DNA from 2 places in the Streptomyces hazeniae genome. Region 2 is predicted to be linked to the other one. Evidence: predicted binding sites of a transcription regulator. Region 2 holds the regulator's gene; the other holds the start of a gene.
The links. The regulator HspR, encoded in region 2, represses chaperone genes until heat shock. The targets are predictions, from matches to a motif close to TTGAGNNNNNNNNNCTCAA.

Region 1: clpB (ATP-dependent chaperone ClpB) is a predicted target of HspR. The motif match lies at 12,457-12,475, and genes of this name have one in related genera.

The regions. Positions count from the first base shown of each region.
Region 1 covers NZ_JAVREQ010000010.1:13,608-28,900, forward strand. Annotated here, with positions in the region: gene RM572_RS12935 (lantibiotic dehydratase) at 1-699, shown strand, start outside; gene RM572_RS12940 (lantibiotic dehydratase C-terminal domain-containing protein) at 696-1,805, shown strand; gene RM572_RS12945 (M50 family metallopeptidase) at 1,901-2,950, shown strand; gene RM572_RS12950 (ABC transporter ATP-binding protein) at 3,064-3,945, shown strand; gene RM572_RS12955 (ABC transporter permease) at 4,008-4,763, shown strand; gene RM572_RS12960 (TOMM precursor leader peptide-binding protein) at 4,760-6,808, shown strand; gene RM572_RS12965 (thiazolylpeptide-type bacteriocin) at 6,977-7,153, opposite strand; gene RM572_RS12970 (amidohydrolase) at 7,348-8,721, shown strand; gene RM572_RS12975 (hypothetical protein) at 8,718-8,999, shown strand; gene RM572_RS12980 (helix-turn-helix transcriptional regulator) at 9,060-10,037, opposite strand; gene RM572_RS12985 (zinc metalloprotease) at 10,405-11,472, opposite strand; gene RM572_RS12990 (pyridoxamine 5'-phosphate oxidase family protein) at 11,975-12,370, opposite strand; gene clpB (ATP-dependent chaperone ClpB) at 12,538-15,153, shown strand.
Region 2 covers NZ_JAVREQ010000013.1:12,573-27,865, forward strand. Annotated here, with positions in the region: gene RM572_RS15460 (FG-GAP repeat domain-containing protein) at 1-130, opposite strand, end outside; gene RM572_RS15465 ((Fe-S)-binding protein) at 352-2,682, opposite strand; gene RM572_RS15470 (PP2C family protein-serine/threonine phosphatase) at 2,934-4,031, shown strand; gene dnaK (molecular chaperone DnaK) at 4,234-6,099, shown strand; gene grpE (nucleotide exchange factor GrpE) at 6,096-6,782, shown strand; gene dnaJ (molecular chaperone DnaJ) at 6,822-8,009, shown strand; gene RM572_RS15490 (heat shock protein transcriptional repressor HspR) at 8,011-8,484, shown strand; gene RM572_RS15495 (hypothetical protein) at 8,664-8,969, shown strand; gene RM572_RS15500 (SSI family serine proteinase inhibitor) at 9,167-9,604, opposite strand; gene RM572_RS15505 (YceI family protein) at 9,927-10,754, opposite strand; gene RM572_RS15510 (MFS transporter) at 10,795-13,284, opposite strand; gene RM572_RS15515 (MarR family winged helix-turn-helix transcriptional regulator) at 13,304-13,825, opposite strand; gene RM572_RS15520 (hypothetical protein) at 14,009-14,224, shown strand; gene RM572_RS15525 (RNA polymerase sigma factor SigF) at 14,331-15,209, opposite strand.

The DNA.
Region 1 (15,293 bases), on a different contig from region 2:
CACGACCGGCTGCTGGACTACGAGATCGTGTGCCCCGGCGAGACCGGCGGCGTGCCCGAGGAACACCGGCTGCACCTGGACGACCTGTACATCGTCCACGACGCCGACGCCGACCGGCTGGTCCTGCGCTCCACCCGCCTGGACCGCGAGGTGATCCCCGTCTACCTCGGCTACCTGGTCCCGCTGGCGCTCCCGGAGATCCCGCGCACCCTGCTGCTGCTCTCCCCGACCTCCATGACCCGCCTCGACGTCTGGGGCGGCGTCCCGCCGGGCGAGCCGGACGAGGGGGTGACCACGCGCCCCCGCGTGCGGCACGGCAGCGTGGTGCTCAGCCGGCGCAGCTGGAGCGCGCCCGCCTCGGCGCTCCCGCTGCGCGGACCCGGCGTCACCGACGCCGACTGGTATCTCGGCTGGCACCGCTGGCGCCGCCGGCACCGCCTGCCCGACCGGGTGTTCGCCACCGTCTCGGACGGCGGCGGGCGCGGCGCGACCAGCGCCAAGCCGCAGTACGTCGACTTCGACAGCCACCTCTCGCTGACCGCCTTCGAGGCGCTGCTGCGCACGGCGGAGGCGCGCGTGGTGTTCCGCGAGGCGCTGCCCGACGAGGACGACCTGCACACCGTCTCCGGACGCGGCCGGCACGTCGCCGAGATGGCCCTGGAGACCGCGCCCGCCCCCGAGGGAAGGACCCGCACGTGAACGCCGAAGTGACCGCCTCCGGCACCGCAGCCCCCGCCGGTACGGACGCCGCCGCGAGGGCCGCGTCCGGCGGGGAGCACCGGGGCGCCTGGCAGGCCACCCACGTCTTCTACGCCGCCAACCCCCGCCCGCTCCTGCTCCAGTGCGTCCGCCCGCTGGTGCGGGAACTGGACGCCGACGGGCTGCTCGCCAACTGGTTCTTCATCAACTACTGGCTGGAGGGCCCGCACGTGCGGCTGCGGGTGCGGCCGTCCTCGCCCGAGGCGGAGCCGGAGGTGCGGCGCCGCACCGAGGAGGCGATCGACACCTTCCTCGCCGAACGCCCGGCGCTGTACGAGGTGGACACCGGCTTCCTCAACGAGTTCTACAACGCGCTGTTCGACATCGAGTTCCCGGACGCCGAACGCAGCCCGTACACCGACGACGAGGGCCGGATGAACCTGCGGCCCAACAACTCGCGGCACGCCATGCCGTACGACCCGGAGTACGCCAAGTACGGCGGCCCGGCCGGGATCGAGCTGGCCGAGTGGCACTTCCGGTACTCCAGCGAACTGGTCCTGGACGCCTTCCGCACCAAGAACCTGCACCTGCGCACCGTGCTGCTGGGCACGTCGGCGCAGCTGATGATGGTGATGGCCGCCTGCTTCCTGCCCGACGAGGAGGACCTGGCGGACTTCCTGGACGACTACTACCACTTCTGGCACAAGGCGTTCCCCGGCACGGGTTTCATCGGGGACAAGGAGTACGAGAACAACTACGCGGCCACGGCGCCGTCGCTGTCCCGCATGTTCGGCGCGATCCGTTCGGCGCTCGCCGCCGGGGAGGACGAGAAGCTGCCCGACTTCCTCGCCGGCTGGGCCGCGCACTGCCGCGAACTGCGCGACCGGGTGCGGGAACTGGCGGCCGACGGCGCACTGGTCTTCGGCTTCGACAAGGGCGCGCGCGAGAAGCGCATCACCGACCCGGACGGGGCCCTGAAGGTCCTCCTCTCCCCGTACATGCACATGACGAACAACCGGCTGCACGTGACCATCCGGGACGAGGCCTACCTCTCCCACGTGCTGCACCGCGTGCTGCGGGAGGACGGCCCCGGAGGCGCGACGTGACCGCGCCCGCCGAGCGGACCGGGGGCGGCGCGGCGCCGGAGGCGGCGCCGGGCCCGCACCCGCGGCCGGGAGCCGCCGCGGAGTACCGCCCGCAACTGCGGCCCGGGGTGCTGCTCGGCGACGCCGTGCTGCGCGGCGACCGCTTCGTCCACCTGGTGAAGAACACCGGCGACGGCCGGTCGTTCGAACTCGGCCCGCGGGAGCACCACCTGCTCTCCCGGATGGACGGCACCCGCACCCTGGCCGAGCTGGGGCGCGGGTACGCGGAGGCGTTCGGGCGGCGGCTCGGCGACGGCAACTGGACCCAGCTGCTCACCCTGCTCGGCAGCCGCGGCCTGCTCGTGGGCGGCCCCGCCGCCGACCCGCCGGAGGAGGAGGCGAAGCCGTCCACCGGCACGCTGCGCATGGTCGCCGACGCCGACGCCACCGCCCGTCGGCTGCACCGCGCCGTCGGCTTCCTGCTGCACCCCCTCTGCCTGCTGCCGCTGCTCGCCGCCGTGCTCGCCATGGAGACGATGCTGGTGCTCCGCGCGGACGAGGTGCTCGAAGGGACCGCCGCCACGTTCGCGAACCCGGTGCTCATCACCGGCGCCGCGCTGCTGATGTGGCTGTCCACGGCTCTGCACGAACTGGCGCACGGCGTGGTCGCCGTGCGCTTCGGCGGCACCGTCGGCGAGATCGGGCTGCGCTGGAAACCGGTCCCGATCATGTACTGCAGCGTGGAGAACTACCTCTTCCTGCCCCGCCGCCGGGACCGGATCTTCACCGCCGTCGCCGGGGCGGTGGCGAACCTGCTGTTCCTGCTGCCGTTCTGCGCGCTCTGGCTGTTCGTCCCGGTCGACGACGCCACCCGCGACGGGCTGGCCGGGCTGCTGCTCATCGGCACCGTCCAGGCGCTGGCCATGCTGCTCCCGTTGCCGCCGCTGGACGGCTACAAGGTGGTGAGCCAGGCCGCCGGCGCCACCGCCCTGGCCGCCTCCAGCCGTGACTACCTGCGCCTCGCCCTGCGCCGCGACCCCGCGGCGAAGCGGTACCCGCGCCGTGCCCGTGCCGTCTACACCGCCTACGGGCTCGGCTCCACCGCCGTGGTCGCCGGGCTGGCGGTCCTCGCCGCCCTGCTCGTCGCCTCGCTGTTCCACCCGTGAAGGAGAACCACGTGTCCACCACCCCCACGCCACCCCCCGGCACGGCCGCCGCCGCGGACACCGGGCCCGACACGGCCGCCGCCGCAGGTACCGGCCCGGAGCCCGCCGTCGAACTGACCGACGTGCACAAGCGCTACGGCGACACCCGCGCCGTCGACGGCGTGTCCCTCACCGTCCGCCGCGGCGAGTTCCTCGGACTGCTCGGCCCCAACGGCGCGGGGAAGACCACGCTGGTGGAGATCATGGAGGGGCTGCGGCAGGCCGACGCCGGCACCGTCGGCGTCCTCGGCACGTCGCCCTGGCCCCGCAACCTGGCGCTGCTGCCCCGCATCGGCCTGCAGACCCAGGCGTCGGCCTTCTTCGTCCGCCTCACCGCGCGCGAGCACCTGCGGACCGTCGCCGCGCTGTACGGCGCCGCCCGCGACGCCGCCGAACGCACCCTGGCCATGGTCGGCCTCACCGAACAGGGCGACACCCAGGTGGAGGGACTGTCCGGCGGCCAGCGGCAGCGGCTGGCCATCGCCTCGGCGCTGGTGCACGGCCCGGAGCTGATCTTCCTCGACGAGCCCACCGCCGCCCTCGACCCGCAGGCGCGCCGCGACCTGTGGCAGGTGCTGCGCGACCTCAAGGGCGAGGGCCGCACGATCGTCTACACCACCCACCACCTCGACGAGGCCGAGACGCTGTGCGACCGCGTCGCGATCATCGTGAACGGCCGCATCACCGCATTGGACACGCCCGCCCGGCTGGTCGCCGCCGGCAGCGGCAACACCCGCCTGCTCGTGCCCGCCGACCGGCTCACCGAGGCCCGCGCCCGCGAACTCCCCGGCGTGCTCGACGTGCAGGTCGACGGCGACGTGGTGGTGCTGGAGACCACCGAAGCGGGCCCCCTGCTCAGCGCCGTCGAGGCGGTCGCCGGGCTCCAGGGCGTCCGCACCCGCACCGCCAGCCTGGAGGACGTCTACCTGCAACTCACCGCGACCGGCGACCGCTGACCGCACCCCGCCACGGCGACACACCCCCCACGCCCACCCCTTCCCGACACGGAGCAACGCCCATGAGTGCGTACGCGGCGCTGACCACGGCCGGCTACCGGGCCTACACGCGCGACAAGACCACCCTCTTCTTCTCCTTCGCCTTCCCGCTGCTCTTCCTCGTCGTCTTCGGCCTGATCTTCTCCGGCCAGGACGTCGACCAGAGCGGAAAGCCCTACATCAGCTACATCGCTCCCGGCGTGCTCTCCTGGGGCGTCGCCAACTCCGCCGTGTTCTGGATCGGCTTCGTCCTCATGCAGTGGCGGCGCGACGACCTGCTGCGCCTCATCCGCATGACGCCCACCCGCCTGCCCACCGTGCTCGGCTCGCGCTACGTACTGGCGCTCGCCGTCGGCGTGGCGCAGACCGTGCTGTTCGTCGGCGTCGCGATGCTTCCCGCGTTCGGCCTGGAGGTCGACGGCCGGGTGCTGCTGATGATCCCGGTGCTGATCCTCGGCGTGACCGCGTTCCTCGCGCTCGGCGTCATCGTCGGCACGTACGGGAAGACGCCGGAGGCCGTCGCCGCGATCGCCAACTGCATCATGGTGCCGATGGCGTTCCTGTCCGGCGCGTTCTTCCCCATCGACGCCATGCCGGAGTGGATCCAGACCGGCTCCCACGTGCTCCCGCTGCGCTGGTTCAACGAGGGCGTGTCCGTCGCGCTGCTCGGTGACGGCAGCACCGCAGACGTCGCGCTGGCCTGCGCCGGACTCACCGGCTTCACCGTCCTCTTCGGGCTGGTCGCGCTGCGCACCTTCCGCTGGAGCGACCGCGCATGACGACGACGCCCACCGTGCCGCCGCCCGCGGACGCCGCCGCCTCCCCGGGGCCGCGCGCGCTGGAGTCCGCGCGCGCCCACCTGCAGCGCGAACTCGACCCCCGCTACGTGCAGTTCCCCGCCTGCGCCGCCGACGCCGGACCGCAGCCGCTGGTGGTGCCGCTCGGCGCGGCGGACGTGCTCGGCGACGCCGCCGGCGACCCGTACGCCGCGGTGCGGCCGCACGCCACCGTGCACCTCACCGCCCGCGCCGTGCTCATCGGACCGTGGGGCGGCGAGGCGGAGGCCCCCGGCTGCGGGCGGTGCCTCGGCATGCGCTGGCAGCGGCTGCGCAGCCGCTCCGAACGCGAGGCCCTGGAGGGCCGGCAGCCCCTGCAGGGCGCCGAGGACTGGCCGTTGCTCACGCCGTTCGCGGTGGACGCCGTACGTGCCGCCTGGTCGTCGGCGTTCGGCCCGGTCCACGAGTCGGACCCGGCCCCGGCCGGTCCGGTGGCCGCGCTGCGGCCGCCCCGGGCCGTGCCGGCGTCACCCGGAGCCGAAGGGCTGCCGCGCGTGACCCGCGTCGACCTGGCCACGCTCGCGCTGGCCACCTTCCCGATGCTCCCCGAACCGCTGTGCCCGCACTGCGTGCAGCGTGTGCCGGACACCCCCGAGGCCGGCCGGATACCGCTCGGCCCGGCGCCCAAGCCGGACCCGGACGGCTACCGCGTCCGGCCCCTGGAGTCGTTCCCGCTACCCGGCGACGCGCTGGCCAACCCGGTGTGCGGCGCCCTCGGCTCGGGCACCTGGATCAACCCGGCCTCGACCACCACCGCCCCCGTCGCGGGCAGCGTCTTCGTACGCGGCTACGCCGGGCTCAACGACGTGACCTTCAGCGGCCAGGCCAGCCGCTACACCACCAGCCGGCTGCTCACCTACCTGGAGGGCCTGGAACGCTACGCCGGCACCCACCGCCGTCGTCCCGAACAGCCCGTCGTCGCCTCCCTCGACGCCCTCCGGTCGGCCGGGGAGCCGGTGCTGGACCCCGCCGCGTGCGGCTTCTACGCCCCGGAGACCTACGCCACCGACCCCATGGTCAGCCCCTTCGACCCGGCCCGGGCGATCCCCTGGCTGTGGGGCCACTCGCTGCGCGACGACCGGCCGATCCTGGTGCCGGCCCGGCTGGTGCACTACAGCGCGGGTGTCGCGGCGGACAACTTCGTCTTCGAGTGCTCCAACGGCTGTGCCACCGGCGGCAGTCCGGTGGAGGCGATGCTGTTCGCGCTGCTGGAGCTGATCGAGCGGGACGCGTTCCTGCTGGCCTGGCACACCCGCACCCCGCTCACCGAGATCGACCTCGGCTCCTGCACCGGCCGCACCGTGCGGTCGCTGCTGGACCGGGCCGGCATGCACGGCTACGACGTGCGGGCCTACGACACGCGGATGGACCTGCCGGTCCCCGTGGTCACCGGGCTCGCGGTGCGCCGGGACGGCGGCCCGGGCACGCTGTCCTTCGGCGCCGCCGCCGGGTTCGACCCGGAGGACGCCGTCGAGTCCGCGCTCTCCGAGGTGCTCACCTACATCCCGCACCTGCCGTACCAGGTCACCGAGCGGCAGGCGGAACTGGAGGCCATGGCGGCCGACTTCGGCCGCGTCCTGCACCTCAAGGACCACGCCCAGCTGCACGGGCTGCCCGGCATGGCGCACCACTCGCGGGAGTTCCTGGAACCGGCCGGACGCGGCGGCATCCCGGAGCTGTTCGCCGACTGGCACCGCGAACGGCCGCGCACCGGCGACCTCGTGGACGACCTGCGGCTGCTCGTCGACGCGCTGGCCGACGCCGGCCACGACGTCATCGCGGTGGACCAGACGGCGCCCGAGCAGCGGCGGATGGGCCTGCACACGGTCTGCGCGACCGTTCCCGGGCTGCTGCCGCTCGACTTCGGATGGAACCGGCAGCGGGTGCTGCGGACGCCCCGGCTGCTCACCGGGCTCAGACAGGCGGGCAGACGGGCCGACGACCTTCCGGCAGCCGACGTCAAACGCGTACCGCACCCGTTCCCGTAACCCCCGAGGGGAGTTCCCGTGCCGCACCCGCAACGTCAGCAGAGCGGCCCGCAGGCCCCGTTCCCCGTCGCCGCCACACACGGCAGCGGCCCGTTCCCGCGCCGGAGACGGCGGTACGGGAACGGGCCGCTGGGGTACCTGAGATACCCGAGTCCGGTGGGAACCGGATCAGGCGCTGCAGGAGGTGGTGCTGGTGGTGCTGGAGCAGGTCGAGGTCGACGAGCAGGAGGTGGAACCGGCCAGGACGACCTCGGCCGCGTCGGAGTAGTCCGAGATCTCGAAGGTCTCCGACTCGAGCTCCAGGATCTCGTCGGCGAGCGTGGCGAGCTGCGTCTTCTCAGCCATGGTGTCTCCTCAAGTCGCGCCGGCGGCCGGCTGTTCCGGCTGCGCGCCCCGGCGTCGGAACCATTGGACCCGGCGCCACTGGCAGATCCGCACGGCTTCCGCTGTCACACCGCTGACAACCGGTGTCAGCGGACTGCTCGGCATATGCGCAACGCGTGCAGCACGCTCGGAACGCGTACCCGAAGGAGGCGCTGATGGCCACGGCGGCGGTCGCGGACCCGGCGGGCGCGGACCCGGGCCCCGGCCCGCGCGGTCCGGCCGTGCCCTCCGACGTCCTGCGCGCCGCCCTGGAGCTGTACCTGGACCTGCACGCCCATCCCGAGCTGTCCGGTGCGGAGTCGCGCACCGCGGCCCGGTTCGCCGACGCCCTGGAGCGTGCGGGCTGCACGGTGACGCGGGGGGTGGGCGGGCACGGCGTGGTCGGCGTCCTGACGTCCGCCCCTTCCGGGGACGGGGACGGGAACGGGGACGGACGCCCGCCCGGCCCCACCGTGCTGCTGCGCGCCGAGCTGGACGCGCTCCCCGTCACCGAGAACACCGGCCTCGCCTACGCCAGTTCGGTGCCCGGAGTGATGCACGCCTGCGGCCACGACCTGCATCTCGCGGCGCTGTACGGCGCCGTGGCGATGCTCGCCGCCCGCCGCGAACGCTGGCGCGGCACCGTGCTCGTCGTCGGCCAGCCGGCCGAGGAGACCCTGGACGGCGCCCGGGCCATGCTGGAGGACGGCCTCTACGCACGCTTCGGCGTCCCCGACGTCGTGCTCGCCCAGCACACCGCGCCGCTGCCTGCGGGCACGGTCGCCCACGGCGACGGACCGGTGCTGGCGGGCAGCACCGCACTGGACGTCCGCATCCACGGCCGCGGCGGGCACGGGGGCGCGCCGCAGCTGACCGTCGACCCGGTGGTCACCGCCGCCGCGGCCGTACTGCGCCTGCAGACCGTGGTGTCGCGGGAGGCCGCGCCCGCCGAGCAGGCCGTGCTGACCGTCGGCGCGCTGCACGCGGGCGAACGGGCCAACGTCGTTCCCGAGTCGGCCGCCCTGTCGGTCGGCCTGCGCGCCTTCTCCCCGGGCGCGCTGGCGCGGATGGAGACGGCCGTCGAACGGATCGTGCGCGGCGAGTGCGCGGCGGGCGGCTGCCCGCGCGAACCGGAGTTCGCCGTCGCCGCGCGCTCACCCGTCCTGCAGCCCGACGCGGACCTGACGACCACCCTGCGGGGTGGCCATGCGCGTCTGTTGGGGACGGAGCGGGTACTCCCGTGGCAGGCTGGAACCGCGGCCGAGGACTTTGCCTGGTTCGGGGCCGCGGGCGCGGACGTGCACGGCGCTGCCGGAGTGCGTACCGCGTACTGGATGCTGGGGGTGACCGGGGCCCGCACATGGCGGGCCGCCGCGCGAGCGCATGCCGACGGTGCGTACGGCATGCGTGGCGAAGCGCGCGGCGTTCCGGCCAATCACGCACCGGAGTTCGCGCCGGACGTGCGTGTCGCGCTGCCCACGGGCATCGCGGCGATGTGCGACGGCGCCGAAGCGATTCTGGACGTTCCGGAGGGGGAAACGTGCCGATGACGAGTGTGACCAGGGCCGACAGCAGTACGGTCCTCAGCTGCGCCTTCATGGACATCGTGGTGGTGCGCCGGGAGCCCTGTGCTCCCGGCGGAGAGACCACGGTCGTCCGGCTTCTGGGACTGCTGCCGCCCCACTGGAGTTGCCTGCCGGAGGTCGAACGGGACCGTGTGGTGCTGCACGTGATGCTGGGCAGCACCGACGGCTGTGACGCCGTCCGCACCGAGGTGGAGGAGGTGATGGCGGACCCGGCCATGCGTGGCTGGTTCGCCGAGACCTGACCCGGGGCGCGCGGCCGCGCGCCCCCGTGGAGGACCGGGCCCGCCTCGGCGGGCCCGGGATCAGACCCAGCCGTGTTCGCGGGCCAGCAGCGCCGCCTGGGCGCGGCTCGCCGCGCCCAGCACCCGCATCAGGTCGGCCACGTGCCGGCGGTAGGTGCGTACGGAGATCCCCAGCTCCCGCGCACCCGCCTCGTCCTTGCCGACCGACACCATCGAGGCGAGCACCCGGCGCTCCATCTCCGAGAGCGTCGGTGTGCCGTCCGGCTCGCTGATGGCGGTGAGCAGGTCCTCGGCCTGGTCCCAGATCTTCTCGAAGAGCGCGATGATGTTGCACACCAGGCCGCTCTCGTGGGCCAGCAGCGCCCCGCGCGAGGTGTCGCCGGGGTCGACGGGCACCAGGGCGACCCGGCGGTCGTAGACCAGGATGCGTTCGGAGGCGTCGTCGGCGACGCGGATCTGTGCGCCCTTGTGCGCCAGCTCCCGCAGGTAGGCGACGGTCGGCGGGTGGGTGGTCGCCTTGCGCAGCACGACGTTCCGGATGCGCACCCCGCGTCTGAGGCAGCGCATGTCCAGCGGCCGGGCGTGGTCGATGTTGGCCGGGGTGAGTTCGGTGTAGGGCTCGACCGAGAGGATCTCCTCGCGGGCGAAGAACGCCAGGTCGTCGATCCGGCTGCGGATCTGGGCCAGGTCGGTGAGCTGCTCCACTCCCTGCGGGGCGGGCGTACGCGAGCCCATCTCCGCGCGTAGAGCATCGATGACGTAGCGTGACTGGGTCACCCGCATGATCTCCTCGTGGAGTTCGTGCAGGCGGCGGTCCATCAGCCGGGCCATGGCGATGTCGGGATTGGTCGGGGTGTACGCGTGGCGTTCGCCGCTGTCGCGCACCAGGCCGAACTCCCGGAGACGTTCCAGCGCCCGCTTCGCGACGGGCGCGTCGATGTGCATCTTCACGTGGAGGTCGTCCGCGGGGGTGCCGGGATGGCGGAGGAAGTGCCGGTAGATCTCTTCTTCCTCCGCGGAGATGCCGAAGACTGACATCATGTTGGTACCCAAGTCGGCCCCCTGCTGCTCGGATGGCGAACCGGTGGTGTGGCTCGTTGGTCGGGCGAGCACCACGGCGCGCGAGCAGAGCGCCGGGCGGGTCGAGGCCAGCGTATGCCGTGAACAGCCACAGGTGCAGTGCGAGGAGGCAACAGAAGTGGAACCTGTGGACGAACCGTGATCGATGTCCTCGCTCTGCGTGGCGGTACCGGTTCGTAGGGCCACGCGCGGTGCTCAAGTTGCCCGATGGACAACGAAGTTGTCGCAGATTCAACAGTCCCGTCCGCGCGGCGGCGGGCCCGCACCGTGACCGGTACGGGCCCGCGGCGGCCGGCGGAGGGTATGCGGCCCTCGCGCACGGCGGTCAGGCGCGGTAGGCCGTCCAGAACTCGTTCATGCGGTCCACCTGGCCCTGGGTGAACAGGGTCATGCAGGAGTCGTACGTGTAGTCCATGAAGTTGTGGATCGGGTCGGCGCCCCCGCCGCTGCAGGTGTCGCGGCCCGTCGGGCACTCGAACGCGGGGCTGGCCTCGGCCGCGGTGTCCGAGACGTAGTCGCCCTGGCCGCCGCAGCCGCCCTGGAAGGTGTGGTACAGGCCCATCCAGTGGCCGACCTCGTGCGTGCCGGTGTCGCCCTCGTCGTAGTTGGTGGCCGAGCCGCCCGGCAGCGACGCGTCGAGGACGACGACGCCGTCCATCTCCGGCTCGCTCTGGTAGGAGGTCGGGAAGGTGGCCCAGCCGAGCAGGCCGCCGCCCAGGTTGGCGGTGTAGAAGTTCAGCGCGTTCGCGCCGCCCTGGCGGAGGCTGGACTTCATGTTGGCCTCGGCCGCGCTGTCCGGCTGGAGGCCGTTGTACCAGTTGGCGTTGTCCGTGTAGGTCGTGTCGACCAGCTCGAAGCTGTAGGGCGACGCGGTGTTGCCCGAGCCGACACCGCCGAAGGCGTCGTTGAGGACGTCCATCTGGGCGCCGATGTCGCCGGCGGTCAGCTTGCCGGTCGCGCCGTCGTGGACGACGTGGAAGTAGACGGGGATGGTGACGGGGGCGAGCTGGCCGTTCTTGCCCTTCTTCTGCGCGAGCAGACCGTCGGCGCGCATCCGGTCGAGCTTCTTGTCGAGGGCCCGCTCCATCGCGGCGGCCTTCTTCGCGCTCACCGCGTTGGGTTCGTGGGCGGCGTGGTCGTGGCCGTGCGGGCGGGCCACGCGGGCGGCGGCGGGTGCGTTGCCGTGGCCCTCGGCGTGGCTGGGCTCGGAGTTTCCGTGGCCCTCAGCGGTGCGGCACTCCGCGTCGACCGATGCGGCGGTCGTGGAGCGGGCGGCGTCGGCGGCGGCTCCCGTGGGGGCGGAGACGGGCACGAGGGCGAGTGTTCCGGCCACTGCGGCGATACCGATGAGGCGGTTACGGGCGGATGGGGATATTCGTCTGAATCGGCGCAAGGTGCGCTCCTCCCGAGACACCGGCGCGAGGGATCTCCTCGCATCCGCGGCGCACGCTATGGCTGAGTGGCGAAAGTCAGCCAGGCTCGATCCGGCCCAAAGATTCGACGCAGCGTCGCCATCGGTGAGTGTGAGAGGTCTGGACAACTCGCGCCGGTGGGCCCACGCGACCGCCGTGTGACGCAGAACACTGCGGCATGTGCGCGGATTCGTACGGATGTGCGCCCGGCGTGCCGGGGTGGGTCGTCCCGCGTCAAGGGCCGGGAAGGGTCATCGAAATCTGGCTGGAAAGCGTCTTGCCTCGTCGCTTACCGGCAAGGAATGCGCCGGGTACCGGACGCCTGGGAGGCGTGGAGTGCAGGAGTGGGCCGACCGGTGGGGCGTGCGAGGTGCGGGAGGCGGCCGGGAGGGGTGCGACATCCGGGTCGTCCGGGGCGTGCGGGGCGTGCGGGGGCGGGGGTCGCCGGGGGGGTGTCCCGCGCGCCGGGGGTTGCGGCGTGCGTCAGAGGCGGCTCATGGTGCGGTCGACGGTGACCTCGATCAGCACCCGCTCCGGGTTGGGCTTCGGGCGCCGGCCGTAGCGCGCCTCGTACCGCTCCTCGGCGTCGGCGATCAGTGAGGGCTCGGTGCGGACCACCGCCCGGCCCTCCAGGGTGGCCCACCGCCGGCGGTCCACCTGGCACAGGGCGACCCGGCTGCCCTCCGGCCCGGCCGCCCGCACGTTGCGCACCTTCCGGCTCGTCCCGCGCGCGACCACCCGGGCCGTACGCGTGCCGGGGTCGTACGTCACGCTCACCGGGACCACGTGCGGCGTGCCGTCGGGGCGGAAGGTGGTGAGAGTGGAGTAGTGGCGTTCGCGCCAGAAGGCGAGGAACGCCGGGTCGTCCTGGAGGGCCATGCCCCGACCGTAGCGCGGGGCTTCACGGTGGTGGGGGCGGCTCGCGGGTGCCCTCGCGAGCACTGCGCGGACTGCTGCCGATATAGTTGAGTGGAACAGACTCAACTTGTTGTACCGTGGACCGTGCAAGCCATGGGATGTCGAGGAAGAAGGAGGCAGAGACGAGCGTGGACGCCGAGCTGACCAACAGGAGCCGGGACGCGATCAGCGCGGCCAACGACCGGGCCGTCACCGACGGGCACCCCGACATCACCCCGGCCCATCTGCTGCTCGCCCTGCTCGAGGGCGAGGACAACGAGAACATCCAGGACCTGCTCGCCGGGGTCGAGGCGGACCAGGCCGCGCTGCGGGCCGGCGCCGAGCGGGAGCTCGCCGGACTGCCGCGCGTCCAGGGCTCCACCGTCTCCCGTCCGCAGGCCGACCGTGCGCTGCTCGCCGTGATCGCCGACGCCGGGCAGCGGGCCAAGGAGCTGGGCGACGCCTTCATCTCCACCGAGCACCTGCTGATCGGCGTCGCCGCCCGCGGCGGGCGTACCGGCGAGCTGCTCGCGGAGCAGGGCGCCACCGACAAGAAGCTGCTGGCGGCGTTCGAGGAGGTCCGCGGCGGCCGCCGGGTCACCACCCCCGACCCCGAGGGCACGTACAAGGCGCTGGAGAAGTTCGGCACCGACTTCACCGCGGCCGCGCGCGAGGGCCGGCTCGACCCGGTCATCGGCCGCGACCAGGAGATCCGCCGTGTCGTGCAGGTGCTCTCCCGCCGCACCAAGAACAACCCGGTGCTGATCGGCGAGCCCGGCGTCGGCAAGACCGCCGTCGTGGAGGGGCTGGCCCAGCGCATCGTGAAGGGCGACGTCCCGGAGTCGCTGCGGAACAAGCGCCTCGTCGCCCTCGACATCGGCGCCATGCTGGCCGGCGCGAAATACCGCGGCGAGTTCGAGGAGCGGCTGAAGACCGTGCTCGGCGAGATCAAGTCCAGCGACGGGCAGATCATCACCTTCATCGACGAGCTGCACACCGTCGTCGGCGCAGGCGCGGGCGGCGACTCCGCCATGGACGCGGGCAACATGCTCAAGCCGATGCTGGCCCGCGGCGAACTGCGAATGGTCGGCGCCACCACGCTGGACGAGTACCGCGAGCGGATCGAGAAGGACGCCGCGCTGGAGCGCCGGTTCCAGCAGGTGCTGGTCGCCGAGCCCACCGTCGAGGACTCCATCGCGATCCTGCGCGGACTCAAGGGCCGCTACGAGGCGCACCACAAGGTGCAGATCGCGGACGGCGCGCTGGTCGCCGCCGCCACCCTCTCCGACCGCTACATCACCTCCCGCTTCCTCCCCGACAAGGCCATCGACCTCGTCGACGAGGCCGCCTCCCGGCTGCGGATGGAGATCGACTCCTCCCCGGTGGAGATCGACGAGCTCCAGCGCGCGGTGGACCGGCTGCGGATGGAGGAGCTCGCGCTCACCAACGAGACCGACCCCGGCTCGGTGCAGCGCCTGGAGCGCCTGCGCCGCGAGCTCGCCGACAAGGAGGAGGAGCTGCGCGGCCTGACCGCCCGCTGGGAGAAGGAGAAGCAGGGCCTCAACCGGGTCGGTGAGCTGAAGGAACGCCTGGACGAGGCGCGCGGCCGGGCCGAGCGTGCGCAGCGCGACGGCGACTTCGAGGCCGCCTCCCAGCTGCTGTACGGCGAGATCCCGGCGCTGGAGCGCGAGCTGGAGGAGGCCAGCGAGGCCGAGGAGGTCGCCGACAAGCAGGCCGCGGCCGCTCCCAGGGAACTGATGGTCAAGGAGGAGGTCGGCCCGGACGACATCGCGGACGTCGTCGCCTCCTGGACGGGCATCCCGGCCGGCCGGCTGCTGGAGGGCGAGACGCAGAAGCTGCTGCGCATGGAGGACGAGCTGGGCCGCCGCCTGATCGGCCAGACGGAGGCGGTGCGCGCGGTGTCCGACGCCGTACGGCGCAGCCGCGCCGGGGTGGCCGACCCCGACCGGCCCACCGGCTCCTTCCTCTTCCTCGGCCCGACCGGCGTCGGCAAGACCGAGCTGGCCAAGGCGCTCGCCGACTTCCTCTTCGACGACGAGCGGGCGATGGTCCGCATCGACATGAGCGAGTACAGCGAGAAGCACGCGGTGGCCCGGCTGGTCGGCGCCCCGCCCGGCTACGTCGGATACGAGGAGGGCGGCCAGCTCACCGAGGCGGTGCGGCGGAGGCCGTACAGCGTGGTGCTGCTGGACGAGGTCGAGAAGGCGCACCACGAGGCGTTCGACATCCTGCTCCAGGTCCTCGACGACGGCAGGCTCACCGACGGGCAGGGCCGCACGGTCGACTTCCGCAACACCCTCCTCATCCTCACCTCCAACCTCGGCAGCCAGCACCTGACCGACAGCCTGGAGAAGCCCGAGGAGCGGCGGGAGAAGGTGATGGCCGCGGTGCGGTCCGCGTTCCGGCCCGAGTTCCTGAACCGGCTGGACGACGTGGTCGTCTTCTCCGCGCTCGACGGCGCGGAACTGGCCCGGATCGCCGAGCTGCAGATCGGCGCCCTCCAGCGGCGGCTCGCCGACCGGCGGCTCCTGCTGGACGTCACCCCCGCGGCGCTGGCCTGGCTGGCCGAGGAGGGGAACGACCCGGCGTACGGCGCCCGGCCGCTGCGCCGGCTGGTGCAGACGGCGATCGGCGACCAGCTCGCCCGGGAGATCCTGTCCGGAGAGGTACGGGACGGCGGGACCGTGCGCGTGGACCGCGTCGACGGCGGGGACGGCCTCTTCGTCGCGCCCGCCGGCGAATGACCGCCCGCGACCGTCCGCCCGCGCCCCGGCCCGACAACCGGCCGGTGCGGGGACTGCCCCGCGCCGGCCGTGGTACCCGCCGTACGGGTGCCGCCCGCCTCCGGGCCCGTCGGGACCACCCGACGGGCGGCATCCGTCGC
Region 2 (15,293 bases):
CGTCGGCGTTGAAGTCGCCGTGCAGTGTGGCCTCTTCGGCGACGGCGGGCGCGGCGACGGTGATCAGGCCGCCGGTGACGGCGGCGGCGACGGAGATGGCGAGGGCGGATCTGCGGTAGCGCTTGGGCACTGCGTGAGTCTCCTGGGCACGAGAGCGGATGCCGGGAGCCGTCAGGGCGCCTGGCGGGGACGTTGGGGGAGACCTCCGACGGACACCAAGGGTTGTACGGCCGTTCACGTGCGGTGCATCGCACGTGACGCGCGCGGGCGGAGAGGCGGACGCACGACGACGGCGGGCCCCGGGCAGGGGCCCGCCGTCGAGGGGGCGTCGCGCGGCGCGGGTCCGTACGGCTAGGACGCGGGAGTCGGGTCCGGCTTCGGCTCGGGGTCGCGGTCGGGCTGCGGCTCCGGGTCGGGCTCGCCGGCCGTGTCCTCGCCGCCCGCGGGCGGCGGGTCGGAGGGCGTCCGCACCGAGTCCAGCAGGAGCTGTGCCACGTCGACGACCTGGAGCTCCTCCTTGGCCTTCCCGTCGTTCTTCTTGCCGTTGACCGAGTCGGAGAGCATCACCAGGCAGAACGGGCAGGCGGTGGAGACGATGTCCGGTTCGATGGCGAGGGCCTCGTCCACGCGCTCGTTGTTGATGCGCTTGCCGATCCGCTCCTCCATCCACATCCGGGCGCCGCCGGCGCCGCAGCAGAAGCCGCGCTCCTTGTGGCGGTGCATCTCCTCGTTGCGGAGGCCCGGGACCTTGCCGATGATCTCGCGCGGCGGCGTGTAGACCTTGTTGTGGCGGCCCAGGTAGCACGGGTCGTGGTAGGTGATCAGGCCCTCGACGGGGGTGACGGGCACGAGCCGGCCCTCGTCGACGAGGTGCTGGAGCAGCTGGGTGTGGTGGATCACCTCGTAGTGCCCGCCGAGCTGCGGGTACTCGTTGGCGATGGTGTTGAAGCAGTGCGGGCAGGTGGCGACGATCTTCTTCTTCGCCGCGGGCTTCTTCGTCGCCTCGTCGTCCTCGTCCTCGCCGAACGCGGCGTTGAGGTTGGCGACGTTCTCCTCGCCGAGCTGCTGGAAGAGGAACTCGTTGCCCAGCCGTCGCGCGGAGTCGCCCGTGCACTTCTCGTCGCCGCCCATGATGGCGAACTTCACGCCCGCGATGTGCAGGAGTTCGGCGAACGCCTTGGTGGTCTTCTTCGCCCGGTCCTCCAGGGCGCCGGCGCACCCGACCCAGTACAGGTACTCGACCTCGGTGAGGTCGTCGACGGTCTTGCCGACGACCGGCACCTCGAAATCGACCTCCTGAACCCAGGCCAGGCGCTGCTTCTTGGCCAGGCCCCAGGGGTTGCCCTTCTTCTCCAGGTTCTTGAGCATCGTCCCGGCCTCGCTCGGGAACGCCGACTCGATCATCACCTGGTAGCGGCGCATGTCGACGATGTGGTCGACGTGCTCGATGTCCACGGGACACTGTTCGACGCAGGCGCCGCAGGTGGTGCAGGACCACAGGACGTCGGGGTCGATGACGCCGCCGGCGGCGAGGTCGCCGACCAGCGGGCGTTCGGCCTCGGCCAGCGCGTCGGCGGGGACGCCGCGCAGCTGTTCCTCGGTGGCCTTCTCCTCGCCCTCCATGGACTTGCCGCCACCCGCGAGGAGGTACGGCGCCTTGGCGTGCGCGTGGTCGCGCAGCGACATGATCAGCAGCTTGGGCGAGAGCGGCTTGCCGGTGTTCCAGGCCGGGCACTGCGACTGGCAGCGGCCGCACTCGGTGCAGGTGGAGAAGTCCAGCAGGCCCTTCCAGGAGAAGTCCTCGACCTGGGAGACGCCGAAGCGGACCTCCTCCTCGTTGTCCTCGTCGAGCGCGGTCTCGAAGTCGATCTCCTTGCCGCCGGAGGTCATCGGCTTCAGTTCGCCCAGCGCGGTCGCGCCGTCGGCGTTGCGCTTGAACCAGATGTTGGGGAAGGCGAGGAAGCGGTGCCAGGCGACGCCCATGTCGGTGTTGAGGCCGACGACGATCATCCACACGAACGACGTGCCGATCTTGAGCATCGCGACGAGGTAGACGAGGTTCTGCACGGTCGTGACGCTCAGCCCGTCGAACGCGGCGACCAGCGGGTAGGTGACGAAGTACGCGGCCTCGTAACCGTGCACGTCGTGCAGCACGCCCTCCAGGCCGCGCAGGGTGAGGATGGCCAGGCCGATGACGAGGATGACGGCCTCGACGAAGTACGCCTGCCAGGTGGTGGAGCCGGCGAAGCGGGACTTGCGGCCCGGGCGGTCGGGGCGGCTCAGCTGGCGGATGACGATCAGCGTGGCGATGCCCAGGACCGTCATCAGGCCGATGAACTCGATGAACATCTCGTACGGCAGCCAGGTGCCGATGATCGGCAGTACCCAGTCGGCCTGGAACAGCTGGCCGAAGGCGTTGACGAGGGTCAGCACCAGGGTGAAGAAGCCGACGGCGACGAACCAGTGCGCGAAGCCGACGATGCCCCAGCGGTTCATCCGGGTGTGCCCGAGGAACTCGCGCGCCACCGTGAGCGTGCGTTGCCCGGGGTCGTCGGTGCGGGTGCCGGCGGGCACCGCCTGCCCGAGCTTCACGTGCCGGTAGATCTGGGCGATGGCGCGCGCGAACAGCGCGGTGCCGACCACGGCCAGCACCAGCGAGACGACGATCGCGGCGAGTTGCATGACGGCTCCTCGGACCTGCGGGCGAGCCTGCGCCGGCACGGCGACGGCTCATTTACTAAGCAGTAACTTATCTGGTTCGTACGAGCCTACCCAGTATCACGGGAGTGCTGCACCCGATGCTGCGGTGATCTGCGTCGCCCGACCTCCTGCGATACCGTTTCGGCATAAAAGTGATTCTGGGGGCGAACCGGATGGCGGGCCGAGTGAGCAGCAGGTCACGGGATGTGGTGGGGCGCGGGTTCATGTGGGCCGTGCTCCCCTGGATTCTGCTGGTCGTCGTCGCCCTGATGGAGGTCGGCGACGACATCGGCGACGCGCCGAATCTGCGCGCCGGCTCGCTGCTCTCTCCCGTTCCGGCCCTCGCGGCGATCCGCGGGTCGCCGCGCCGGGTTCTCGCCGTGTCCGTCGTCGCGCTGTTCGTCGGACTGGCTGCCACTCTCATCGACGCCGACGACGGCCCCTTCTACCACGGCACGGTCGTGGGCGCCGTGTTCGTGGTGAGCGTCGCTTCCCTGATGGCTGCCAGCGCCAGAGAGCGTCAGGAGGCCCAGCTCACCCAGGTGCAGCGGGTGGCCGAGGCCGCCCAGCTCGCGCTGCTGCCGCCGATGCCGCGTCAGGCAGGCGGGCTGCGCTTCGAGGCGCGCTACGTCGCCGCCGAGTCCGAGGCCCGGATCGGCGGCGATCTCTACGAGGCGGTGGTCGAGGGCGACCGGATCCGGCTCATCATCGGCGATGTCCGCGGCAAGGGTCTGCCCGCCATTCGTACGGCCTCCGCCGTGCTCGGCGCGTTCCGCGAGGCGGCGCATCACGAGCCGAACGTGTCGCGGGTGGCGCTGCGCTGCTCGGAGGCCGTCGCGCGGCTGGAGAAGGAGCCGGGCGACTCCTACACCGGCACCCAGGACGGCAGTGAGCTGTTCGTGACCGCCGTGCTGCTGGAGATCGACGGGCCGAAGCTGTGCATGGTGAACCTCGGGCACCCGCCGCCGCTGCTGATGAACGGGCGCGCCGCACGCTTCGTCGGCCCCGAGGACGCGCTGCCGCCGCTCGGGCTCGCGCACCTGTTCGCCGGCGACTTCCCCGCGTCCGTCCGGGAATGGGAGCCGGGGGAGCGGCTGCTGCTGTACACCGACGGCATCGACGAGGCGCGGGACGCCGGCGGGCGGTTCTTCCCGTTGCTGCCGGTGGCGGAGACCTTGCTGAGAACGCCGATCGAGGTGCTGCCGGACCGGCTGCTGGCCGCCGTGGACCGGCACACGGGCCGGGAGCTGCGGGACGACGCCGCCGTGGTCGCGGTGGAGTGGTGCGAGGCGTCGGACCGCCTGCCGCACTCGCAGGCCGCTCCGGGCTGACGGGATGCCGCGGGCCCGGCCGAAGTGCGGGGGCTCCCAGCATCGGGAGGACCTGGGGGTGCTCTGAACTGCGGTGATGCCGGTGTGCACATAAGTGCAGCATAAGAGTTGAGCGTGCACGACTCAGGTCCTTTGACAGATCCGTGGGCCTCATGCACTCTTGAGCCATATCCACTCAAGGCATCAGCTGGAGGAACCCGAAATGGCACGAGCGGTCGGCATCGACCTGGGTACGACGAACTCCGTCGTCAGTGTTCTCGAGGGCGGTGAGCCCACCGTCATCACCAATGCCGAGGGCGCCAGGACCACGCCGTCCGTCGTCGCCTTCGCCAAGAACGGCGAGGTGCTCGTCGGTGAGGTGGCCAAGCGCCAGGCCGTCACCAACGTGGACCGTACGGTCCGCTCGGTCAAGCGCCACATGGGCACCGACTGGAAGATCAACCTGGACGGCAAGGACTTCAACCCGCAGCAGATGAGCGCGTTCGTGCTCCAGAAGCTGAAGCGGGACGCCGAGTCCTACCTGGGCGACAAGGTGACCGACGCCGTCATCACCGTCCCCGCCTACTTCAACGACCACGAGCGGCAGGCCACCAAGGAGGCCGGTGAGATCGCGGGCCTCAACGTCCTGCGCATCGTCAACGAGCCGACCGCCGCCGCGCTCGCCTACGGCATGGAGAAGGAGGACCAGACCATCCTGGTCTTCGACCTCGGTGGCGGTACGTTCGACGTCTCGCTGCTGGAGATCGGCGACGGCGTGGTCGAGGTCAAGGCGACCAACGGCGACAACCACCTCGGTGGTGACGACTGGGACCAGCGCGTCGTCGACCACCTGGTCAAGCAGTTCCACTCCGGCCACGGAGTCGACCTGGCCAAGGACAAGATGGCGCTCCAGCGTCTGCGCGAGGCCGCGGAGAAGGCGAAGATCGAGCTGTCCTCCTCCTCGGAGACCACGATCAACCTGCCCTACATCACCGCCTCCGCCGAGGGCCCGCTGCACCTGGACGAGAAGCTCACCCGCGCCCAGTTCCAGCAGCTCACCCAGGACCTGCTGGACCGCTGCAAGACGCCGTTCCACAACGTGATCAAGGACGCCGGCATCCAGCTGTCCGAGATCGACCACGTGGTCCTGGTCGGCGGCTCGACCCGCATGCCCGCCGTCGCCGACATGGTCAAGGAGCTGACCGGCGGCAAGGAGGCCAACAAGGGCGTCAACCCGGACGAGGTCGTCGCCATCGGCGCCAGCCTCCAGGCCGGTGTGCTCAAGGGCGAGGTCAAGGACGTCCTGCTGCTCGACGTCACCCCGCTGTCCCTCGGCATCGAGACCAAGGGCGGCATCATGACCAAGCTGATCGAGCGCAACACCACGATCCCGACCAAGCGTTCGGAGATCTTCACCACGGCCGAGGACAACCAGCCGTCCGTGCAGATCCAGGTCTACCAGGGCGAGCGCGAGATCGCGGCGTACAACAAGAAGCTCGGCATGTTCGAGCTGACCGGCCTGCCCCCGGCCCCGCGCGGTGTGCCGCAGATCGAGGTCACCTTCGACATCGACGCGAACGGCATCATGCACGTCGCGGCGAAGGACCTCGGCACCGGCAAGGAGCAGAAGATGACCGTCACCGGCGGCTCCGCGCTGCCGAAGGACGACATCGAGCGCATGATGCGCGACGCCGAGCAGTACGCCGACGAGGACTCCAAGCGCCGCGAGGCCGCGGAGACCCGCAACCAGGCCGAGCAGCTCGTCTACACGACCGAGAAGTTCCTCAAGGACAACGACGAGAAGGTCCCCGGGGACGTCAAGACCGAGGTCGAGGAAGCACTCACCGACCTCAAGGAGAAGCTGAAGGGCGAGGACACCGCCGCCATCCGCGAGTCCTCCGAGAAGGTCGCGGCCACCAGCCAGAAGCTGGGCCAGGCGCTGTACGCCGACGCGCAGGCCGCCCAGGGCGGCGACGGCGCCGAGGCCGGCGCGGGAGCCGGCGCCGGTGAGGCCAAGGCCGACGGTGACGACGACGTCGTCGACGCCGAGATCGTGGACGACGACAAGCCGAAGGACGGTGCCGCGTGACGGAGGAGACCCCGGGCTTCGCGCAGGAGCCCGACGTCCCCGCCGACGCCGAAACCGACGCCGCGTCCGACGACGCGGCAGCGGCCGCCGGGTCCGCCTCCGAGGAGGAGGCGGCCCCGGCCGGCCCGGCCGGGGACGCGACCGACGGGCAGGGTGCGGCGGCCGGGGGCGCGGCGCTGACCGCGCAGCTCGACCAGACCCGCACCGCGCTGAACGAACGGACGCAGGATCTTCAGCGGCTCCAGGCGGAGTTCCAGAACTACCGCCGCCGGGTCGAGCGGGACCGCGTCTCCGTCAAGGAGATCGCCGTGGCGAACCTCCTGACGGAACTGCTGCCGGTGCTCGACGACATCGGCCGCGCCCGGGACCACGGCGAGCTGGTGGGCGGCTTCAAGTCGGTCGCCGAGTCGCTGGAGATGGTCGCGGCCAAGATGGGCCTGATGCAGTTCGGCAAGGAGGGCGAGCCCTTCGACCCGACCGTGCACGAGGCGCTGATGCACTCGTACTCGCCGGAAGTCACCGAGACGACGTGCGTGCAGATCCTCCAGCCCGGGTATCGCATCGGCGAGCGCACCATCCGTCCCGCGCGGGTGGGTGTCGCCGAACCGCAGCCGGGCGCGCAGGGGGAGCCGGACGAGCAGGCGGCTGACGACGAGGACGACGGTGGCCCGGACGAGGGCTGACGTCGGGTACGGAGACGCAGGAGAGGAGGGACGTCGGGGATGAGCACCAAGGACTTCATCGAGAAGGACTACTACAAGGTCCTCGGCGTCCCGAAGGACGCCACCGAGGCCGAGATCAAGAAGGCCTACCGGAAGCTCGCCCGGGAGAACCACCCGGACGCCAACCGGGGCGACGCGTCCGCCGAGGAGCGCTTCAAGGACGCCTCGGAGGCGTACGACGTCCTCGGTGACGCCAAGCGGCGCAAGGAGTACGACGAGGCGCGCGCCCTCTTCGGGAGCGGCGGCGGATTCCGCCCCGGGCCCGGGGCGGGCGGCGGTTCGTTCAACTTCGACCTGGGCGACCTCTTCGGCGGCACCCAGGGCGGCCCGGCCGGCGGACCCCAGGGCGGCGGCTTCGGCGGCGGTCTGGGCGACGTGTTCGGCGGCCTGTTCAACCGCGGCGGTACGGGCGGCCGTACGCAGCCGCGGCGCGGGCAGGACGTCGAGTCCGAGGTGACGCTCAGCTTCACCGAGGCCGTGGACGGCGCGACGGTGCCGCTGCGGATGTCCTCCTCCGCCGCCTGCAAGGCCTGTTCCGGGACCGGCGACAAGAACGGCACGCCGAGGGTGTGCCCGACCTGTGTCGGCACCGGCCAGGTCAGCCGGGGCGGCGGCGGTGGCTTCTCGCTCACCGACCCGTGCGTGGACTGCAAGGGCCGCGGCCTGATCGCGCAGGACCCGTGCGAGGTCTGCAAGGGCAGCGGGCGGGCGACCTCCTCGCGCACCATGCAGGTCCGCATCCCCGCGGGCGTCACCGACGGGCAGCGCATCCGGCTGCGCGGCAAGGGCGCCCCCGGCGAGCGCGGCGGCCCCAACGGCGACCTGTACGTCGTGGTCCACGTCGACAAGCACCCCGTCTTCGGGCGCAGGGGCGACAACCTCACGGTCACCGTGCCGGTCACCTTCCCGGAGGCCGCGCTCGGCGGCGAGATCAAGGTGCCGACCCTCGGCGGCCCGCCGGTCACGCTCAAGCTGCCGCCGGGCACCCCGAGCGGCCGCACCATGCGGGCCCGCGGCAAGGGCGCCACCCGGAAGGACGGCACCCGCGGCGACCTGCTGGTCACCGTCGACGTGGCGGTGCCGGGTGACTTGGGCGACAAGGCGCGGGACACTCTCGAGGCCTACCGCGACGCCACCGCGGACGAGGACCCGAGAGCGGCGCTGTTCAAGGCAGCGAAGGGAGACTGAGATGCCCGGCCGAGGCGGCAACAGCCAGCGTTTCGGGGGGCGGCAGCCGTACGAGCTGACCGACGACTCCCCGGTCTACGTCATCTCGGTGGCGGCGCAGCTCTCCGGGCTCCACCCGCAGACGCTCCGCCAGTACGACCGTCTCGGCCTGGTCTCCCCGGACCGTACGGCCGGCCGCGGCCGGCGCTACTCGGCCCGGGACATCGAGCTGCTGCGCCAGGTGCAGCAGCTCAGCCAGGACGAGGGCATCAACCTCGCCGGCATCAAGCGCATCATCGAGCTGGAGAACCAGGTCACCGCGCTCCAGTCGCGGGTCGCCGAACTCCAGCAGGCCGTGGAGGGAGCGGCGGTGGCGATGCGTCAGCGCGAGCAGCAGGTGCACGCCTCCTACCGCCGGGACCTCGTGCCGTACAGCGAGGTGCACCAGTCGAGCGCGCTGGTCGTCTGGCGGCCCAAGCGCTCCCGCCGGGACTGAGCGGCCCCGCACACCGACGGCCTCCGTCGCCTCCGCACCTGCGGAGGCGACGGAGGCCGTCGGCGTCCCGCTCGGTCCGGCGTCCCTGCCCGTCCCGCCGTGCCGGTCGCCGCGCGCGGGCGCAGGATGGAAGGAGGGGGCGAGCATCATCGGAACCGGTCTTCGAGAGAGTGATGGCGATGACGTTCATCCAGGTCATCGAGTACGACACGAAGCGGCCCGCGGAGATGGAGCTGCTCTACGACGAGTTCCTCCGGGCGACCGAGGGGAAGCGCACCCTCACGCACGAGTTCCACACCCACGACCGCGAACGCACCGACCACTACGTCGACATCGTGGAGTTCCCCTCCTACGAGGCGGCGATGCGGAACAACGACCTGCCGGAGACGCAGGAGGTCGCGGCCCGCATGCGCGAACTCTGCACGGGCGAGCCCCGCTTCCTCAACCTCGACGTCATGGACGCCCAGACCTACCCCCGCGGCTGAGCGGCCGCCCGCCCGGAGGGCGGGGTGACGCGGGTCCGGAAGGAGCCGGGAAGGGGCCGGGAAAGAGCCGGGAAGGAGCCGGGAAGGAGAAGCCGGGCGGACATGGGGCACGGGGGGACCCCACGTCCGCCCGGTGGGCCGGGTGGCCCGTCCCGCCGCGGGGAGGCGCTCGCGGGACGTCTGGGCGGAGAGCCTGCCTAGAAGGCGAAGACCGCCGTGCCGGAGGCTCCCATCTCGCAGGCGTTGCCGTAGGTGCGTTCGAAGTCGACTCGGCGACCGTCGTACACGCCGGTCGCGGTGACGACGACCGGGTCGTGGACCAGCGGGCAGAAGCGGTCGGAGCCGCCGGTGCCGATCGAGGCGAAGTTCCCGCCGGCCGAGGCGAGTTCACCGCAGGCGGCGGCCGCGGCCGGGTGGGAGCCCGCGGCCTGCGGGCCGCAGGTGAGGGTGACGGCGCGCAGCGGCACCGCGGTGGCGGCGCTCTCGCCGTCTCCCACGGTGAGGACGAGGGCCGAGGGGGCGTAGAGCGAGTCGGGCGCCGTGGGCGCGGCGGTCGCCGTGCCACTGAGGAGACCGACGAGAGCGCCTGCGGCCAGCAACGGGATCGCCGCTGCGGACTTCACGAGGTGACGCATGGTGACAGACCTTCCGCTTGGTGTGACGGACAGCGGTCGAGAGTCTGTCGGGAAGCGGCGCCGGATGCACGTCCGACCATCCGTTTTCAGTAACGTTGAGTGTTGAATCAGCTGCACGTGGTGACGGTGACGCCGGTCACCTTCCGCGCGAGCGGGGGAGGCCCACCAGCGGCGCCGCACCCGTCCGTCACCCGTGCGCCGCCCGCTGTTCGCGGCGGAGGGCCGTCGACCGCCGCGGAACGGGTACGGAACCCGTCCGGAACCCGCCCCCGGAAGGGCGGGTTCCGCCCGAGTCACGTGGGGTGTGCCGGTCCGGGCGCTGCTACTCCGGCGTCGACGGCAGCGACTCGCCCTGCACGGCCTGGATGTCCAGCTCGACCTTCAGCGTGGTGCCGATGGCCGCGATGCCCGCCGCGACGACCTGGTTGTAGGTCATCGCGAAGTCGTGCCGGCGCAGTTCGGTCGTGGCGCGGAACGCCGCCCGCTGCGCGCCTGCGGAGTCCGGGCCGGTGCCCAGGCAGGTCAGGTCGAGGTCCACGTTCCGCACCAGGCCGTGCATGGCCAGCTGCCCGCGCACGGTCCACCGGTCGGCGCCGGCCGCCTCGACTCCGGTGGTGCGGTAGGTGATGTCCGGGTGCTCGGCGACGTTGAGGAAGTCGGCGGAGCGGATGTGCCGGTCGCGCAGCGCGTTGCCGGTGTCGATGCTGTCCGCGCGTATCACCGCCTCCACGCGGGACTTCTCCGGGTCCTCGGCGATGTCGATACGGCCGCCGAACGCGGTGAACCGCCCGTGCACGCTGGAGATCCCCAGGTGCTGGGCGGTGGCGGCGACCCGGGAGTGCGCCGGGTCGATGGTCCACGGGCCCGGCGCGGGCAGCCGGGTGCCGTCCTGCCGGGCCAGCTCCAGGGTGCCGACGTCGGCCCGCCCCGACGCGGTCACCAGGGCGGTGACGGCGGCGGGGGCGTAGCCGACGGCGGTGACGAGGACCGTGTACGAGCCCGCGGGCAGCGGCTCGTCGGTACGGACGGAGCCGTCGTCGTCGACGGGCGCGCGCAGCACCTGCTCGCCCGCCGCGTCCGTGACGGTCAGCACCGCGTGCCGCACCGCCCAGCCGTCACGGGTCCGGATGTCCGCACGTACGCCTGCCATCAGCTCGTGTTCCTTCCTTCCGCGCCTCGTCGCGCGCCGTTCAGGACTCGGGATGGAACAGCTCGACGTCGTAGCCGTCGACGCCGCGGCCGTCCACCTTCAGCGCGCTCGCCGCCGGCGGGTAGCCGCTGGCGACGACGGTGTACTCGCCCTCGGCCAGGTCGGTGAACGCGTAGGCACCATCCTCCCCCGTCGTCGATGTGGCGACGACGCCGCCCGCCTCGTCGACGAGCGTGACCCGCGCGTCGGCCAGCGGACGGCGGTCCGCGCCCGCCCGGACGCTGCCCTGGAGGCGTGCGCCCGGGGCCAGCGCGATCTCGACACAGCGGGCGCCGAGCGCGTCGACGTCGACCGGCCGGGCGGCCGGCCGGTGCCCGGGCGCGTTCACGGCGACGGTGAAGGTGCCGGCCGGCAGCTCGTCGAAGGTGAAGTCGCCCTGCTCACCGGTCTTGCCGGTGGCGAGCACATCGCCGCGCACGTCGGTCACCACGACCCTCGCCTCCGGCACCGGGCGGCCGTCCGTGGCGCTGCGCACCTGGGCGGTGAGGCCCGTGGTGCCCGCCAGCACCGGGTCGTGACGGACCCGGCCCTCGCCGAGGGCGACGGTGGACGCCTGCGGCTGGTGGCCGTCGGCGGCGGCGATCACCACATAGCTGCCGACGCCGGGGGCGTCCAGCGCGTACGAGCCGTCGGCGTGCGTGACGCAGCGGCCGAGCTGCCGTCCGTCCAGGGAGATCAGGGTGACCCGGGAGGCGGGGAGGCCGGTGCCGTCCGCGGCCCGCACCGTGCCCGCGAGCCGCGGCGCGGGCGTGGCCGGGGCGCTCGCGGCGTCGAGCGTCACCGGGGCGGCGGTCACCGGGGCGGCGGTCACCGCGTCGCCGGTCACCGCGTCGCCGGTCACCGGGGCGGCGGGTGTCTTCGTCAGGGACGGCTCTTCCTGCGCGGCGTCCTCCTCCATCGCGGACCTGGTGCGCAGCGGCACCTCCGCGATGAACACCACCAGGAGCAGCGCGACCAGCGCGATCGGCGCCGCGTACAGGTAGATGTCGGCGATGCCGTGTCCGTAGGCGCTCTCCACCACCGCCCGTACGGGGGCGGGGAGTTCGCTCAGGTCGGGGATGCCGCCGGCTGCCCCGCCGGAGCCGCCGGCCGGGGCGCCCAGCTCCGCCATGCCTTCGCGCACGTAGTCCGCGATGCGCTCGGCGAGCACGGCGCCCAGCACGGAGACGCCGACCGCGCCGCCCAGCGAGCGGAAGAAGGTCACGACGGAGCTGGCGGCGCCGAGGTCCCGCGTGTCCACCTGGTTCTGGGTGCACAGGACGAGGTTCTGCATCATCATGCCGACGCCGAGGCCGAGCAGGCCCATGAACACCGCGACCTGCCAGTACGCGGTGTCGTAGCGCACGCCGCCCAGCAGGGCGAGGCCGCCGGTGAGCAGCACGCCGCCCGCGACGAGCCACGCCTTCCAGCGCCCGGTCCGGGTGATGATCTGCCCGGAGACGGTCGAGGAGACGAACAGCCCGCCGATCATCGGTGTGGTCATCAGCCCGGCCATGGTCGGCGACTCGCCGCGGGCCAGCTGGAAGTACTGGGCCAGGAAGACCGTCGCACCGAACATCGCGACGCCGACGAACAGCGACGCGAGCGAGGCGAGCGTGATGGTGCGGTTGCGGAACAGCCGCAGCGGGACGATCGGCTCCTTCGCCCGCGACTCGACGAGGAGGAAGAGCAGCGCGAGCGCCACCGAGCCGCCCACCATGGCGTAGGTCTGCCACGACAGCCAGGCGTACGAGTCGCCGGCCAGGGTCACCCACACCAGCAGCAGCGAGACGGAGGCCGCGAAGACGCCGGAGCCCAGCCAGTCGATCCGGACGCCCTGGCGCTTGACCACGGGCAGGTGCAGGGTCTTCTGGAGGACCAGCAGCGCGATCACGGCGAACGGGACGCCGGCGTAGAAGCACCAGCGCCAGCCGAGCCAGGCGGTGTCGGTGATGACGCCGCCGAGCAGCGGGCCGCCGACGGTCGCGACGGCGAAGGTGGCGCCCAGGTAGCCGTTGTACCGCCCGCGTTCGCGCGGCGAGATCATGGCGGCCAGGATGATCTGCGCCAGGGCGGTCAGGCCGCCCATGCCTATGCCCTGCACCGCGCGGAAGGCGATCAGCGTGCCGGTGTTCTGTGACAGGCCGGCGCCGCAGGACGCCAGCACGAAGACGACCAGCGACGTCTGGACCAGCACCTTCTTGCTGGTGAGGTCGGCGAGTTTGCCCCACAGCGGGGTGGTGGCGGTCATCGTGAGCAGGGTGGCGGTGACCACCCAGGTGTAGGAGCTCTGGCTGCCGTCCAGGTCGGCGATGATCTGCGGCAGTGCGGTGGAGACGATCGTCGACGACAGGATCGCGACGAACATGCCGAGCAGCAGCCCGGACAGGGCCTCCATGATCTGGCGGTGCGTCATGGGCGGCGCGGCCGCGGACCCGTCCGTCCGGGGTCCGCCGGCGCGGTGCGCGTGGGGGCGCGTGCTGGTTGCCATGCGAGGGGTCGCTTCTCTCTTACGTGCGGCTGGTGGCGGGGTCGGGTGCGGCGTCCGTGCCGGGCGGGGGGCTGTGGCCGCCCCGGGCGCGGCAGTCGCCGAAGGTCCGGCCGAGGCGTTCCAGGAGCGAGCTCAGGGTGGCGACATCCTCGGCGCTCCAGTCGCCGAGGAACTCGCGCATGGTCTCGGTGGCCAGCTCGCTCAGCTCGTCGAGACGGCTCTCGCCGCTGTGGGTGAGGCGCAGCAGCCGGGATCTGCCGTCGTGCGGGTCGGGGAGGCGTTCGATCCAGCCGCGGTCGGCGGCGTGCGCGACGTGGCGGCTGGTGACCGAGAGGTCGATGCCGAGCAGTTCGGTGAGCCGGCTCATGCGCATCTCGCCGTGCCGGCGGAGCAGGGTCAGCAGGCCCGCGGACGCCGGCGGGCAGTCGTGCGGCAGGCGCCGGGCGAGCTCGCGGTTGACGACGCCGACGGAGCGCAGCTGGCGGGCCAGCTCGCGGTAGTGGCGGAGGTCCGGCTCCGCGTCCTCCGGTTCCCCGGACACCTTGGTGACCTCCTCCACCCGTCTTTCGTTGCTTAGGGCAACCATAAGACCGATTGGTTGTTGCACGCAAGTTGATCTGCGTGCGGATGACCCCTCCCGACGGGTTCCGGGGGCGCGCGACGGCGTTCTCCGGCGGGGACCGGGGCTGTTTCGGCCGGGCGCGGTTCGCTAGGGTCCTGACCCATGGCTCATAACCCTCACGCACCCCAGGGCCCGAATCCGGGCGGACAGCCCGACCCCGCGGGCAGCACCCAGATGTTCCGCGCCTTCGTCGACGAGGGCGCGCCGCAGCAGCGTGCCGCCGCGACCGGCGGTTCCGGCCCGCGTCTCGGCATGATCCTCGGCATCGTCGTGGTCGTCGCCGTGCTGGCCGGGGTCGCCTGGCTGGCGCTCTCCTGACGTTCCGTCGCGCCGGCGCGGCCGGCCCCGTCACGCCGTCCCGCGGCCGCCGCCCGGCGGACGCGGTCCGTCGGCGCGCGGGCCGGCCGCCCGCGCGCCGGACCGCTCACTCCTCCGAGATCAGGCCCTCGCGCAGCTGCGCCAGCGTCCGGGTCAGCAGCCGGGAGACGTGCATCTGGGAGATGCCGACCTCCTCGCCGATCTGCGACTGCGTCATGTTCGCGAAGAAGCGCAGCATGATGATGCGCCGCTCGCGGGCGGGCAGCCGGGCCAGCAGCGGCTTGAGCGATTCGCGGTACTCCACGCCCTCCAGCGCGGTGTCCTCGTAGCCCAGGCGGTCGGCGAGCGAACCCTCGCCGCCGTCCTCCTCGACCGAGGGCGTGTCCAGCGACGAGGCCGTGTAGGCGTTGCCCACCGCCAGGCCGTCCACCACGTCCTCCTCGGACACCCCGAGGCACGCGGCGAGTTCGGAGACGGTCGGCGAACGGTCCAGGATCTGCGACAGCTCGTCGCCGGCCTTGGTCAGTGCCAGCCGCAGCTCCTGGAGGCGGCGCGGCACCCGCACCGACCACGAGGTGTCGCGGAAGAAGCGCTTGATCTCCCCGACGACGGTGGGCATCGCGAACGTCGGGAACTCGACGCCGCGTTCGCAGTCGAAGCGGTCGATCGCCTTGATGAGCCCGATGGTGCCGACCTGGACGATGTCCTCCATCGGCTCGTTGCGGCTGCGGAAGCGGGCCGCGGCGTACCGCACGAGCGGGAGGTTGAGCTCGATCAGGGTGTCGCGGACGTATCCGCGCTCCGGGCTGTCCGCGTCCAGCGCGGCGAGCCGCAGGAACAGGGAGCGGGAGAGGGTGCGGGTGTCGATCGCCGCGCTGTCGGCGGGGGGTGCCGTCTCCTCGGGCACCGCGGGAAGGCCGTGCAGTGCGTCGTCGTCGGTCGTGGTCTCGGTGAGCACCTTCGAGCTGCCCAGTTCTACGGACATGCCACCCCCTTGAGGTCGCGGACGGGTCGCGGCGGCGCCCTTCGGGTGAGAGGCACCTCCTCTTCCATACCTTCGGGTGCGGCC